One region of the Streptomyces sp. NPDC090994 genome, then DNA from elsewhere that is predicted to be linked to it. Evidence: riboswitches for the same ligand, from Rfam matches in the RefSeq annotation. Region 1 holds a riboswitch; each other region holds the start of a gene.
The links. A riboswitch is a leader RNA that binds a small molecule or an ion and turns the genes downstream of it on or off. The one in region 1 is predicted to bind cyclic di-AMP.

Region 2: it holds a riboswitch for cyclic di-AMP, as region 1 does, so the genes downstream of both, ACIQR3_RS24025 (M23 family metallopeptidase) here and ACIQR3_RS03820 (transglycosylase SLT domain-containing protein) in region 1, are expected to answer to the same signal.
Region 3: it holds a riboswitch for cyclic di-AMP, as region 1 does, so the genes downstream of both, ACIQR3_RS28190 (LysM peptidoglycan-binding domain-containing M23 family metallopeptidase) here and ACIQR3_RS03820 (transglycosylase SLT domain-containing protein) in region 1, are expected to answer to the same signal.

Annotation. Positions count from the first base shown of each region.
Region 1 covers NZ_JBIVWS010000001.1:802,034-806,340, reverse strand. The annotation lists gene ACIQR3_RS03835 (glycosyltransferase) at 1-295, opposite strand, end outside; gene ACIQR3_RS03830 (GNAT family N-acetyltransferase) at 328-1,392, opposite strand; gene ACIQR3_RS03825 (HAD family hydrolase) at 1,623-2,426, shown strand; gene ACIQR3_RS03820 (transglycosylase SLT domain-containing protein) at 2,456-2,974, opposite strand; cyclic di-AMP (ydaO/yuaA leader) riboswitch at 2,979-3,167, opposite strand; gene ACIQR3_RS03815 (polyprenyl synthetase family protein) at 4,036-4,307, shown strand, end outside.
Region 2 covers NZ_JBIVWS010000012.1:110,645-114,951, reverse strand. The annotation lists gene ACIQR3_RS24030 (GntR family transcriptional regulator) at 1-373, opposite strand, end outside; gene ACIQR3_RS24025 (M23 family metallopeptidase) at 558-1,322, opposite strand; cyclic di-AMP (ydaO/yuaA leader) riboswitch at 1,335-1,499, opposite strand; gene ACIQR3_RS24020 (M16 family metallopeptidase) at 1,723-3,111, opposite strand; gene ACIQR3_RS24015 (M16 family metallopeptidase) at 3,108-4,307, opposite strand, start outside.
Region 3 covers NZ_JBIVWS010000017.1:50,774-55,080, reverse strand. The annotation lists gene ACIQR3_RS28200 (MBL fold metallo-hydrolase) at 1-52, opposite strand, end outside; gene ACIQR3_RS28195 (SGNH/GDSL hydrolase family protein) at 222-1,007, opposite strand; gene ACIQR3_RS28190 (LysM peptidoglycan-binding domain-containing M23 family metallopeptidase) at 1,228-2,100, opposite strand; cyclic di-AMP (ydaO/yuaA leader) riboswitch at 2,105-2,265, opposite strand; gene ACIQR3_RS28185 (tyrosine-protein phosphatase) at 2,687-3,484, shown strand; gene ACIQR3_RS28180 (DUF6126 family protein) at 3,509-3,628, opposite strand; gene ACIQR3_RS28175 (helix-turn-helix domain-containing protein) at 3,625-4,254, opposite strand.

The DNA.
Region 1 (4,307 bases):
GCCCCTTCTCCGGCACCGGCCCGTCCGCCAGATCCTGGGCCAGCTCCGCCAGCACGGACACCGCGTCGGCCCCCTCCGGCACCCGCCCCACCAGTGTGCCCACCGGCCGCCCCGCCCGCCGTACCAGGACGAACACCTCACCCGCGGCCACCGGCGGACTGCCCGGCCCCGGTCTCAGCGAGGCCCCCTCCCCGTCGTCCCCGAGTTCCAGCTCGGCCACCTGCACCGGTCCGATGCTCAGGAACTCCGCTGTCTCCCGTTCCGTCTCCCGCCGTGCACGCGCTGCCCCGAACATGCGCATCCCCCCTGGATCGCCTGCGATCGTCCTCACGTGCGACGCAGCCGCGCCGCACCCTTCAGCGTCCGTGCCGCGAGCGACGCGAGCCGCGGCCGGTCGCGCACGAACCCATGCGCCCGGCGCGCGGGCTCGCGGCCGAGCCAGTACAGTGCCGCGCCCGCCCCCCAGCGCGTCACCGCGCCCTCGTACACGGGCAGTTCGCCCGTCTTCAGCGAGTCCTTGTACTCCGCCGCGCCCCGCCCCATGTCCAGCAGGCCGATCCCCTCGGCGGCGGCGGCCTCGGCCATCCGCAGATGCAGCACCAGCCCCGGCGAGTACTTCGCCACCTCCACGTCGTACGCCGGGAACCAGCAGGCCAGGACGGTCGACGAGCGCAGCCCGAAGTGGGCGGCGACCGGTTGTCCGCCGGCGTAGAGGACGGACAGCGTGCCGGTGCACTCCGGGGTGCGGGTGCCGGCGAGCCGGCCGACGAGTTCGGTGATCCAGCGCTGCGCGAACCGGTCGCGGCGCCCGGTCCTGCGGTACTGCGCCGACTTCCACGCCATGAGCGTGCGCAGCGCGGCCGGGTCGCGCTCGTCGAACACGAACCGCACGTCCCCGACCTGGCGGCCGAGCCGGCGCTCCTTGGCCAGGGTGGTCTTGAGGAACTTCGGCGACTGGGCGCGCAGTACCTTCTCGTACGCCCCGTAGCCGCCGGCGACGTCGATGACGTGCGAGGCGTACTCCTCGGCGGCGTACGGCGTGAACAGCCCCTGTTCCGCCTCCAGGTTGTCGAAGGCGAAGCTGGACAGCGAGCAGGCCCGCAGAAGTTGGCGGGTGTCGGGCAGCGGACCCTGGCGCAGTACCGCCCCCTGGCAGTCCGACACCCCGAGGCCGATGGCGCGCCCCTGCCCCAGCGGTCCGCGCTCGTACGGCAGGAAACCGGCGCTCTCGCCGCCCTCGTACACCACCGCCACCCGCGCCGCCGGGCGGACCCGGCCCACGGCCTCGGTGAACTCCGGTTCCATGAAGGGGTTGCGAGGGGCGTGCGACTTGGCGCGCAGCTCCCGCCAGTGCTCCCGTTCCCCCTCGCCCAGTTCCTCCGGCCTCAGCACACGAATGCGTCCGCTGCTCAACTCGACCCCCCGATCAAGTCCCCCTGGACAGAAGGAACGTACCTCTGGGGCCCCTCGGAGCGGTAGAGAGCGGAGCATGTTGTTGCCAACCGGTGCACAGCGCTTCAACCGCCTTTTGCCGGTGATGCGTCAGGTTTCGGACATCGGCGTCGTGAACGTGCGCTTGACGACGGTGAGTCGGGGGCGCGCGACGTCCGTATTCTCTGATCATGAACCCCACCGCATACGCTCTCGTCGCCACCGACCTGGACGGAACGCTGCTGCGCGGCGACGACACCGTCTCCGAGCGGTCGCTCGCCGCGCTCGCGCGGGTGACCGGGGCCGGCGCGCACCACCTGGTGGTGACGGGACGCCCGGCGCCGAGAGTGCGCGCGCTCCTCGGCGACCTCGGCTGCGGGGGGCTCGCGGTGTGCGGACAGGGCGCGCAGGTGTACGACGCCGGCGCGGACCGGATGCTGTGGTCGGTCACCCTGGACCGGGAGCTGGCCGAGACCGCGCTCGGCAAGATCGAGGCCGAGGTGGGCGAGGTGTACGCCGCCGTCGACCAGGACGGGGTGGACGGGCTCACGCTGATCGAGCCCGGGTACTTGATGCCGCACCCCACGCTGCCCGCGGTGCGGGTCGGCCGGCGGGACGACCTGTGGACGGAGCCCATCAGCAAGGTGCTGCTGCGCCACCCCCGGCTGTCCGACGACGAGCTGGCGGCGACGGCCCGCGCGGTGGTCGGGTCGCTGGCGACGGTCACCATGTCGGGGCCGGGGACGGTCGAGCTCCAGCCGTGCGGTGTCACCAAGGCGACCGGTCTGGAGCTGGCGGCGGAGCGCCTGGGGCTGAGCCCGGAGCGGACGGTCGCCTTCGGGGACATGCCCAACGACATCCCGATGTTCCTGTGGGCGGCCCACGGCGTCGCCATGGCCGGCGCCCACCCGGAACTGCGGGCGGTGGCCGACGAGGTCACCCTGTCGAACGAGGACGACGGCGTGGCCGTCGTCCTCGAACGACTGTTCAGCTGAGGCGTGCTCGGGGCCTCGGCGGGTCGGGCTCAGTAGGCGCTGTAGACGTTGTCCATGGAGCCGTACCGGTCGGCCGCGTAGTTGCAGGCGGCGGTGATGTTGGCGACCGGGTCGTACATGTCCCAGGAGGTGCCTTCGACGTGGTAGGCGTCGAAGGTCGGCTTGATCACCTGGAGCAGGCCCTTGGACGGGGTGCCGTTGATGGCGTTGATGTCCCAGTTGTTGATCGCGAACTGGTTGCCGGACGACTCCCGCATGATGTTGCGGTAGATGCCGTTGTACGAGCCCGGGATGCCCTTCTCGGCCATGATGTCGAGCGACTGGCGGATCCAGCCGTCGAGGTTGTTGCTGTAGCCGTTGGCCGCGGTCAGGGCGGCCGTGGTGGTCGCCGTGGCCGAGTCGGCGGCGGGGGTGGCGGCCGGGGCGGCGGACGCGCTGGCGGCGCCGGCGACCGGCAGTGCCAGCACGGCGGCGCCGGCACCGGCGAGGGCGAGCTTGCGGACGAGACGGCTGGCGCCGGTGGCGTGCCGGAGACCCTTTGCGGGCATGGTGCGGTCCTCTCCATACGCCTGCGAGGTGAGCTGTCGGGTTCGGGCGGGGAGGTGCCCGGCCGTGCCCTGTCGGGCCCGGCTTCACCCCGAGCCGCTCCGGTCCTCCGGTGACGTCGGGTGACGTCCGGTGGCCGGCGCGGCGACTTACCTGGGTCCCCCGCTCCTGCCGTGAATGAGTCGGATGCGTGTGCGTCGGGCGGTGGCAGGATTCGGCGTCCGCTCGACAGGCCGGGAACGTATGCGACAGCACATGTCCGGAACAAGTGCCGGAATCACCTAACGTGCCTGTTGACCTTGGTCTGAGGCATTTGGGGTACTTGATCCTTTGCGAGTGGCAAGGGTCAACTGGCGTACGGGGCAAAGGGATGGGGGGTGCGCGGGCGGCGATGTGTGATCGGGTGGCGGCGTGAGTCAACTCACGGGCGGCTGCGAGTGGGGCAAATCGGGCAATCATGCCACTTGGGTTTTATTGGGGCTGGAGCAGAGGTCTGGAGCAGAGGTCTGGAGCGAAGGTCTGGGGCGGAGGTCTGGGGCGGAGGTCTGGAGCAGAGGTCTGGAGCGAAGGTCTGGGGCGGGAGTCTGGAACGGGGGTCTGTAGGCCGAATGGGTGACGTTCCCGGGTCGCGCGACGTTGGGAGGAGTGGTGGGATCTTCGATGGATTCCCGGTGGATCCTCGCTGGATCCTTGATGGAGCCCTGGTGGACCGGTGGTGGGGCCCGGCGGGGCCCGGCGGGGCCCGGCGGGGCGCGGCGGGGCGCGGCGGGGCGCGGCGGCTCGGGGGCGCCCTCAGGGAGCCTCCCGGGGGCCGGCGGGTCTCCGGGAGGCCCCAGAAGAACTCGCGGCGTCGGCGTGCCCCGGCCGCCCCGCCGAGTCGCCGTATGTCCGCTGATATCACCTGATCAAAAACATACAGTTCATGATCTGATACCGACCGGCCTGTAACGGTGGGCGCTATCGGTGATCGAAACGTGACCGGATACGCTGACTTGAGTGATGGCAGCGACCTATCGACCAGCCGTGTAACCGCGAGTAGACACCAGCAGACAGGAGACCCCTCGTGACCGTCGTCGGGCCGTTCGGGCTGAGCGTGCGGGACCAGGCTCTGGAAGCCGATGTCCAGGCCGGAATGGCGGCAGTCGAGGAAGGACTGCTGGAGGCAACCAAGAGCGAGGTGCCCTTCATCACGGAGGCCGCCCAGCACCTGGTGCGGGCGGGCGGCAAGCGGTTCCGGCCGCTGCTGGTGATGCTCGCGGCCCAGTTCGGCGACCCCGACGCCCCGGGCATCGTGCCCTCGGCCGTCGTCGTGGAGCTGACCCACCTCGCCACGCT
Region 2 (4,307 bases), on a different contig from region 1:
AGCGCAGGTCGTCGCTGTTGCCCCGCCTGGCCCGCTCCTGGCCCAGCCGTACCAGGCCGCGCAGCACTTTCAGGTGGGCCTCGGTGCGCCGCTGGGCGGCCCGGGCCGCGCCGAGCGGCTCCAGGAGCAGCCGCATCTCCAGCAGGTCGGCGGCCTCCTGTTCGGTGGGTTCGGCCACGCACGCGCCCGCGTGCCGCCGCGTCACCACGAACCCCTCGGCCTCCAGGGTCCGCAGGGCCTCGCGCACGGGGACGCGGGAGACGCCGTAGCGGCGGGCGAGGAGTTCCTCGGTGAGCCGGCTGCCGCGCTCGTAGACACCGGCGACGATGTCGTCCCGGATCGCCGTGCACACCGAGTGCGCCGGAATACGCATGACCGACCTCCGCCTTAATCCCCGTGAAACGTCGACGATTGACGCGTGTTCAGTGACTCTATTGCAATGCGCCGCGCTTTCCGAAGGGGAGCCGGTTTCCCTGGCTTTTTTTGGTCTGTTTTTGGTCACCCGCAACGCAGAAAGCCCCGGCTCGGGGAGCCGGGGCTTTCGGTGTCGCGGGGTGTCAGACGGTGACGCCGTGGGAGCGGAGGTAGGCCACGGGGTCGATGTCCGAGCCGTACTCCGCGCCGGTACGGGCCTCGAAGTGCAGGTGCGGCCCGGTGACGTTGCCGGTCGCCCCGGACAGGGCGATCTGCTGGCCCGGCGTGACCGCCTGGCCCACGGAGACGCCGATGGACGACAGGTGGCCGTACTGGGTGTACGTCCCGTCGTGCATCTTGATCACGACCTGGTAGCCGTACGCGCCGCCCCAGCCGGCCTCGACGACCGTGCCGGCGCCGACCGCGTGGACGGTGGTGCCGGAGGCGGCGTGGAAGTCGATGCCGGTGTGCGTGCCGGAGGACCACAGGCCGCTGCTGGCCTGGTAGGCGGTGGACACGTACGAGCCGCTGATGGGGGCCACGTAGGTGTTCAGGCGCTTGCGCTCGGCCTCGCGGGCGGCCCGCTCCTTGTCCTCGCGGGCCTGCTCGGCGGCCTCGGCGGCCCGCTCGCGGGCGGCCCGCTCGGCCTTCTCCCGGGCGGCGGCGTCCTCGGCGGCCTGCCGCTGGGCGGTGGCCTGGGCCTCGACCTCCTCGGCCACGGCGTCGCCGAGGGTGATGACGGGGGTGAGGCCGGTGTCCTCGGGGGACGGCTCGGCGGCGAGCGCGGGGGCCGCGAGGGTGCCGAGGACGCCGGTGGTGGTGAGGGTCGCGACACCCGCCGCGCGGACGGTGGTGCGGTGTACCCGGCCGGGACGGCGGTGCTTCCCGGTGGCGCGCGTGAACGCCATGTAGAGGCTGGTCCTTTCCTTCCCTCTCGCCTACCGGGTTAGCTGACGGGTTCGGAGCAGGAAGGTCTCCTACGGACCCCCTCGCGGTACGCGCGGGCGTCCGATTCACCCCAGGGACTGCGGTGGGTCCCCGGCTCCCCTGGCTCGCGCCGTACGGGGACTCGGCGATGACTGTCCGGTGCCGCGGGTGCGGCGCACTGCCTGACGAACAGCCTGGGAGACGCTAAGCGGGCGCCCGTTCAAGACTCAAACGCAACAGGGTTTTTGTTGCTCATCCCACAGGGCAGACAGGCAACCTTCGCCCCAATGCGTCGAATTCGGGCAAAGGGCGGCCCCGGCGACACACCGGTCACCGGGGCCTTCACGCGCGCGTGGCGCCGCTCCGCCGTCTGCTCGCCGTCTACTCGGCCGGTACGACGGTGACTTCGCCGATGCCGAGGGCCTCGACGGGCTCCTTGATCTGCGTCGCGTCGCCCACCAGGACGGTCACCAGACGGTCCACCGGGAAGGCGTTGACGACCGCCGCGGTGGCCTCGACCGTGCCGGTCGCGGCGAGCCGCTGGTACAGCGTCGCCTGGTAGTCGTCGGGCAGGTACTGCTCGACCTGGTCGGCCAGCGTGCTCGCGACGGCCGCCGCGGTCTCGTACTTCAGCGGCGCCACGCCCACCAGGTTCTGCACGGCGACGTCGCGTTCGGCGTCGGTGAGCCCGCCCTCGGCGAGCGTGCGCAGCACCTTCCACAGGTCGTCGAGGGCCGGACCGGTGTTCGGAGTGTCGACGGAGCCGCTGATGGCGAGCATCGCGGCACCCGTGCCGTCGGGCGCGGACCGCAGGACCTGGCCGAAGGCCCGGACACCGTAGGTGTAGCCCTTCTCCTCGCGCAGGACGCGGTCCAGGCGGGAGGTGAGGGTGCCGCCCAGGCAGTACGTGCCGAGCACCTGGGCGGGCCAGACGCTGTCGTGCCGGTCGGGGCCGGTACGGCCGATCAGCAGCTGGGTCTGGACGGAGCCGGGACGGTCCACGATGACGACGCGGCCGGTGTCGTCGGCGGTCACCGGGGGCACGGGCCGCGGCTCGGCGGCCGAGCCCGTCCACGAGCCGAGGGTGTCGTCGAGCAGCCCGCCGAGGTCGACGCCGGTGAAGTCGCCGACGACCACGGCGGTGGCCGTGGCGGGGCGGACGTGCTTCTCGTAGAAGGCGCGTACGGCCGCGGAGTCGATGCCGGCGACCGTCTCCTCGGTGCCCTGGCGCGGGCGGGACATCCGGGAGTCCGCCGGGAACAGTTCCTTGGACAGCTCCTTGGCGGCCCGGCGCGAGGGGTTGGCCAGCTCGTGCGGGATCTCGTCGAGGCGGTTGCGCACCAGGCGTTCGATCTCGCTGTCGGCGAACGCGGGTGCCCGCAGGGCGTCGGCGACCAGGCCGAGCGCCTTGGCGAGGCGGGAGGCGGGCACTTCGAGGCTGAGGCGGACGCCGGGGTGGTCGGCGTGCGCGTCCAGGGTGGCCCCGCAGCGCTCCAGTTCCGCGGCGAACTCCTCGGCGGAGTGCTTGTCGGTGCCCTCGGAGAAGGCGCGGGCCATGATGGTGGCGACGCCGTCGAGACCGGCCGGCTCGGCGTCCAGGGGCGCCCGCAGGAACAGTTCGACGGCGACGACCTGCTGGCCGGGGCGGTCGCAGCGCAGGACGGTGAGGCCGTTGCCGAGCGTGCCGCGCTCGGGGGCGGGGAAGGCCCAGGGCTTGGGCTCGCCCGCCTGCGGCCGGGGGTGGAAGTCCATGGTGGCGAGCTCGGTCACTTGGCCGCCTCCTCGTTCTCGTCGGTGGCGTCGTCGGTGTCCGCGTCGGCCGCGGGGGCGGTGGGCTCGTAGACGAGCACCGCGCGGTTGTCGGGGCGCAGGCGGGCCTTGGCGACCTCCTGGACCTCCTCCGCCGTGACCTCCAGGACGCGCTGTACGGCGGTCAGGGCGAGCTGCGGGTCGCCGAACAGGACGGCGTAGCGGCACAGTTCGTCGGCGCGGCCGGCGACCGTGCCGAGCCGGTCCAGCCACTCGCGCTCCAGCTGGGCCTGGGCCCGCTCCATCTCCTCCGCGGTGGGGCCGTCCTCGGCGAACCGGGCCAGCTCCTCGTCGATGGCGGCCTCGATGACCGGCACCTCGACGTCACCGGAGGTCTTCACGTCCAGCCAGCCGAGCGAGGGGGCGCCGGCCAGGCGCAGCAGGCCGAAGCCGGCCGCGACGGCCGTGCGGTCGCGGCGCACCAGGCGGTTGTAGAGGCGGGAGGACTCGCCGCCGCCGAGGACGGTGAGGGCCAGGTCGGCGGCGTCGCACGCGCGCGTGCCGTCGTGCGGCAGGCGGTAGGCGGCCATCAGGGCGCGGGCCGGCACCTCCTCCTCGACGACCTCGCGCAGCTGCCCGCCCATGACCTCGGGCAGCGCGCCGTCCCGGGGGGCGGGCTTGCCGTCGTGGGAGGCGATGGAACCGAAGTACTTCTCGATCCAGGCGAGCGTCTGCTCGGGGTCGATGTCGCCGACCACGGACAGCACCGCGTTGTTGGGCGCGTAGTAGGTGCGGAAGAACGCGCGGGCGTCCTCCAGCGTGGCCGCGTCCAGGTCGGCCATGGAGCCGATCGGCGTGTGGTGGTAGGGGTGGCCCTCCGGGTAGGCAAGGGCGGTCAGCTTCTCGAACGCGGTGCCGTAGGGCACGTTGTCGTAGCGCTGGCGGCGCTCGTTCTTGACGACGTCCCGCTGGTTCTCCATCGACTCGTCGTCGAGGGCGGCGAGCAGGGAGCCCATGCGGTCGGCCTCCAGCCAGAGGGCGAGCTCCAGCTGGTGGGCGGGCATGGTCTCGAAGTAGTTGGTGCGCTCGAAGCTGGTGGTGCCGTTGAGGGAGCCGCCGGCGCCCTGCACCAGTTCGAAGTGGCCGTTGCCCTTGACCTGTGCGGAGCCCTGGAACATCAGGTGCTCGAAGAGGTGAGCCAGACCGGTACGGCCCTT
Region 3 (4,307 bases), on a different contig from region 1:
CCTCGGGCCGCGGCGCGCGGAGCCCGGAGCTGGGGGAACGGAAACCGGCCACGGTACCTCCAGGTGGAGTAGGACAGGCCTCCATTATGGTCGTCCGGTGTGACAGCGGTTCCCGCCGCCCGCTCGTCGTCCGGCGTCGTCCGCCCGCCGGTCGCCCGCTCGTCGTCCGCCCGCCGTCGGCTCGGGCGAGCGCCGCCCGCCCGTCGTCGGCCCGCAGCCGCTCAGGCGACCGCCGCGATCCGCGTCCTGATGTCGTCCGCCGACAGCGTCCCCTTGGCCGTCACATGGTCGCCGGAGGACTCACCGCGCAGCCGGCGTCCGATCCACGGCACCAGGTACTCGCGCGCCCACTGCACGTCGTCCCGACGGATGTCGAGGGTGCCGCGCGGCGGAAGCGCCGGCCAGGGCTGCTCCGGGTCGGCCGGCACCGGCAGGCCGAGGACCTGGCCGGCGCGCAGCGCCACGCGCGTGTGCCCCTCGGGCGAGAGGTGCAGCCGGTCGGTGTCCCAGGCACGGCGGTCCTGGATGCTGCGCAGCGACCACAGGTCCAGCACCGGGCATCCGTAGCGGTCGGCGACGGCCCGTACATGTCCGTTGTACGTGGCGATCTTGCCCCGCAGGTGCTTGAGGACGGGCATCCGGCGGGTGTCGAAGCCGGTCGTCACCAGTACCGTGCCGGCCGTCGCGGTGAGCGCGGCCACCGCCCGCTCGAACCGCTCGGCCACCTCGTCGGGGTCGGTGCCGGGCCGGAGGATGTCGTTGCCGCCCGCGCAGAAGGAGACCAGGTCCGGTGCGAGATCGACCGCCTGGGGCACCTGGTCCGCCACGATCTGGTCGAGCAGCTTTCCGCGTACGGCGAGGTTGGTGTACGTGAAGTCGCCCTCGGGCCGCCGGTCCGCGAGCAGAACGGCGAAGCGGTCGGCCCAGCCGACGAACGCCCCGTCGGGGCCGCGATCACCGACACCTTCGGTGAAGCTGTCCCCCACCGCCACGTACGACCCGATCACTGCTCTCTTGTCACTCTTCGAATCGTCTGCCACGTCGGCCCATGATTCACCTTGGATTGTGACCTACGCGACCGTAGGAAGGGGTTGACGGGCGGTGAGAAAGGCCACTCCTAAAGTGTTGGCCAATTCCGGAATAAGTGGGCCCCGCTCCCTGGGACAACACCGAAGGCCGGACCCGGGGATCGGGGTCCGGCCTTCGGTGGGCGCGCGGCGGGCGGCGTCAGACGGAGACGCCCTTCGACCGGAGGTAGGCGAGCGGGTCGATGTCCGAGCCGTAGTCCGGCGTGGTGCGGATCTCGAAGTGCAGGTGCGGGCCGGTCACGTTGCCGGTGGCGCCGGAGAGACCGATCTGCTGTCCCGCCGTCACGGAGTCGCCGCTGGAGACGGAGAGCGAGGACAGGTGGGCGTACTGGGCATAGGTGCCGTCGGCGAGCTTGATGACGACCTGGTTGCCGTACGCGCCTCCCCAGCCGGCGGTGACGACCGTGCCCGCGCCGACGGCCTTCAGCGAGGTGCCGGTCGGGACGACGAAGTCGGTGCCGGTGTGGTAGCCGCTGGACCACATGCTGCCCGACTGGTGGTACGGGGTGCCGACGGTGCCGCCGTCGACGGGGGCCACGAACCCGGCGGAGCTGTCCGCGGTGGCCGAGGTGTCGGAGGTGTCCGAGGTGTCCGACGCGGGCTGCGCCGTCTTCTTCTCCGCGGCGTCCGTGGTGTCCTTGGTGCCCTTGGTGTCGGCGGCGGTGTCGGCACTCGCCGCGGTCTTGCCGCCGAGGGTGAGCTTCAGGCCGGGACGGATCAGCGACGGGTCGGCGCCGACGGCGTCGCGGTTGTCCTCGTAGAGCTTCTTCCAGCCGCCGCTGACGTTCTCGGCATCGGCGATCTTCGCCAGCGAGTCACCGGAGCGGACGGTGTACGTCCGCGCGTCCTTCACGGCGGCGGACTGTGCCGAGGCGGACTGCGCGGGAGCGGCGTGGGCGCCGGCGGCCCCCAGCAGCGGCAGGGCGAGTGCGGCGCCGCCGGTTCCGGCGACGGCGAGGGTGCGGGTCAGGCGCTGGGTCTTGGTACGGCGGTGCTTACCCTTCGCGGGCATGACGAATTCCTCTCCGGCGCCTGCGAGGTGAGCTGTCGGGTGCGGGCTGGAGCTGCCCGGCCGCGCCGGAAGGGCGCGGCTTTACCCCTAGCCGTCCCGGGAACCGGAACAGGCGGTCGTACCTGTGGGTCCCCCGCTCCTGCCGCGTACGGGTGGTGAGTGGGTGTGGTCTCCGGGCGGCGGCAGGATTAGGCGTCCGTCCGGATCGGTGGTGAACGTAAGGGACCAGGACGCACAGGGACAAGCGAGGGATTCCCGGTGAAGGTGTTTCACATGATCCTTTGGAGGAAAGATCCGTCACCCTCCGTCGATGGCGGGAATTGCGCCGAAGTCGAACACCCTTGAAAAGCGCCTGTATTACGTGAACATGAGGCACGACGTACGGTCACGGATATGACGCTGCTCACGCGGGCCCGCGCCAGCGACTTTTATTCCAGAGCGAGTTGGGGAGAAAGCTCCAATTCGGACAGACGCATCAGAAGTCACGCAGAGGGACAACCAGGACTCTTTCGGGGGTCGGAATGCCGTATCGTCGGGCGCACCCGCCGTCGAGCAGCGGCAGCGGAGCCGAATGGGAGGAGTCCTCGTGACGCAACAGGTCCCGTCGACCGAGCCGGAGCTGGCCGGGGTACGCAATTTCCGTGACGTGGGCGGCCTGCCGGCCACGGACGGACGGCGGGTGCGGTTCGGCGTGCTGTTCCGCAGCGGCCACCTCGCCCACGCGACCGCCGAGGACGCGGCGTTCCTCGCGGGTCTGGGCCTGCACACCGTCTTCGACTTCCGCAACGCGGCCGACCAGAAGCTCGAAGGCCCCGACGTGACCCTGCCGGGCGTGCGCAATGTGAACCTGCCGCTGTCCGACCCCGCCGACGGCGCCGAGTTCTGGAAGATGGTCCGCGACGGCGACCTGGACCAGCTGCGGGAGATCCTCGCGGACGGCAAGGGCGCGGAGCGGATGATCGCCTCGTACCGCTCGATCATCACGGACCGCACCGCCGAGCACTCCCGGGTACTGCACGCGCTCGCCGAGGACAGCGTCCCGGCCCTGATGCACTGCGCGGCCGGCAAGGACCGCGCGGGCCTGTCCATCGCGGTGACGCTGCTCGCACTGGGCGTCGAGCGGGAGGCGATCGTCGAGGACTACCTGAAGTCCAACGAGAAGCACCGCCGTTACCAGGTCAAGCGCAGCGGCTCCGCGGACTCGGCCTACTCCCCCGAGGTCATGGAACTGCTCAGCCCTCTGTTCGACGCGCGCGCCGAATACCTGACGGCGGCCTTCGAGACGATCGAGCGGACCTGGGGCGACGTCGACACCTATCTGGAGCGCGGCCTGCGGATCACTCCGCGGACCCGGGACCGGCTGCGCGACCGGTTCCTCGACTAGGACGTCCTCGCAACGCCCGGGCCGTCACTTCGCGCCCACCTCGAAGAGCAGGTACACGAAGGCCGCGAAGACGTGGCCGACGGCGATGTAGACGATGAGCCGCACCCACAGGGCGCGGGGGAACTTCTCCTCGATGTCACTCATGGCGTGCCTCCGGTGGGCGGCCCCAGGCACAGCGTGGCCGTGGGGCTCTGCAGCAGGGTGTGGACGAACAGCAGCTCGACCCCGTCGGGGTCAGCCGCCGCGATGCGGTGCGGGGTCAGCGAGTCGAAGTGCGCGCTGTCCCCGCTGGTGAGCAGGTGTGTGGCGTCGCCCAGGCGCAGCCGCAGCCGCCCGCCGAGCACGTACAGCCACTCCTCGCCGGGGTGCACCCGCACGATGTCGCCCTGCGAGCCGTACGGCACCTGGACCCTGAGGGCCTGCATGCCGCGGCCGGGGGCGCCGGCCGGCCAGTACGTCCAGCCGCCCGCGGCGGTCGGTTCCACGTCGGCGGCGCGCACGACGGCGTCCCGCTCGGCGGCGGTCTCGCCGAGCAGGTCCGAGACGGTCGTACCGTAGATACGGGCCAGCGCCAGCAGCATGGGCAGCGAGGGCTGGCGCTGCCCGGTCTCCAGCCGGGAGAGGTGGGCCGGGGAGAGCCCGGCGGCGCGGGCCGCGGCCTCCAGGGTGAGGGAGGCGCGGCGGCGCAGCTCGCGGAGCTGGGGCGCCACGGCGGGCAGCTCCGCCGCCGGCCCGGCTTCCGGGGCTCCGGAGGCTTCCGAGGGGCTCATGCCTCCATTCAGCCGCAGCTTTGCCTGTGGGGCAAATTTTTTGCCCCACAGGC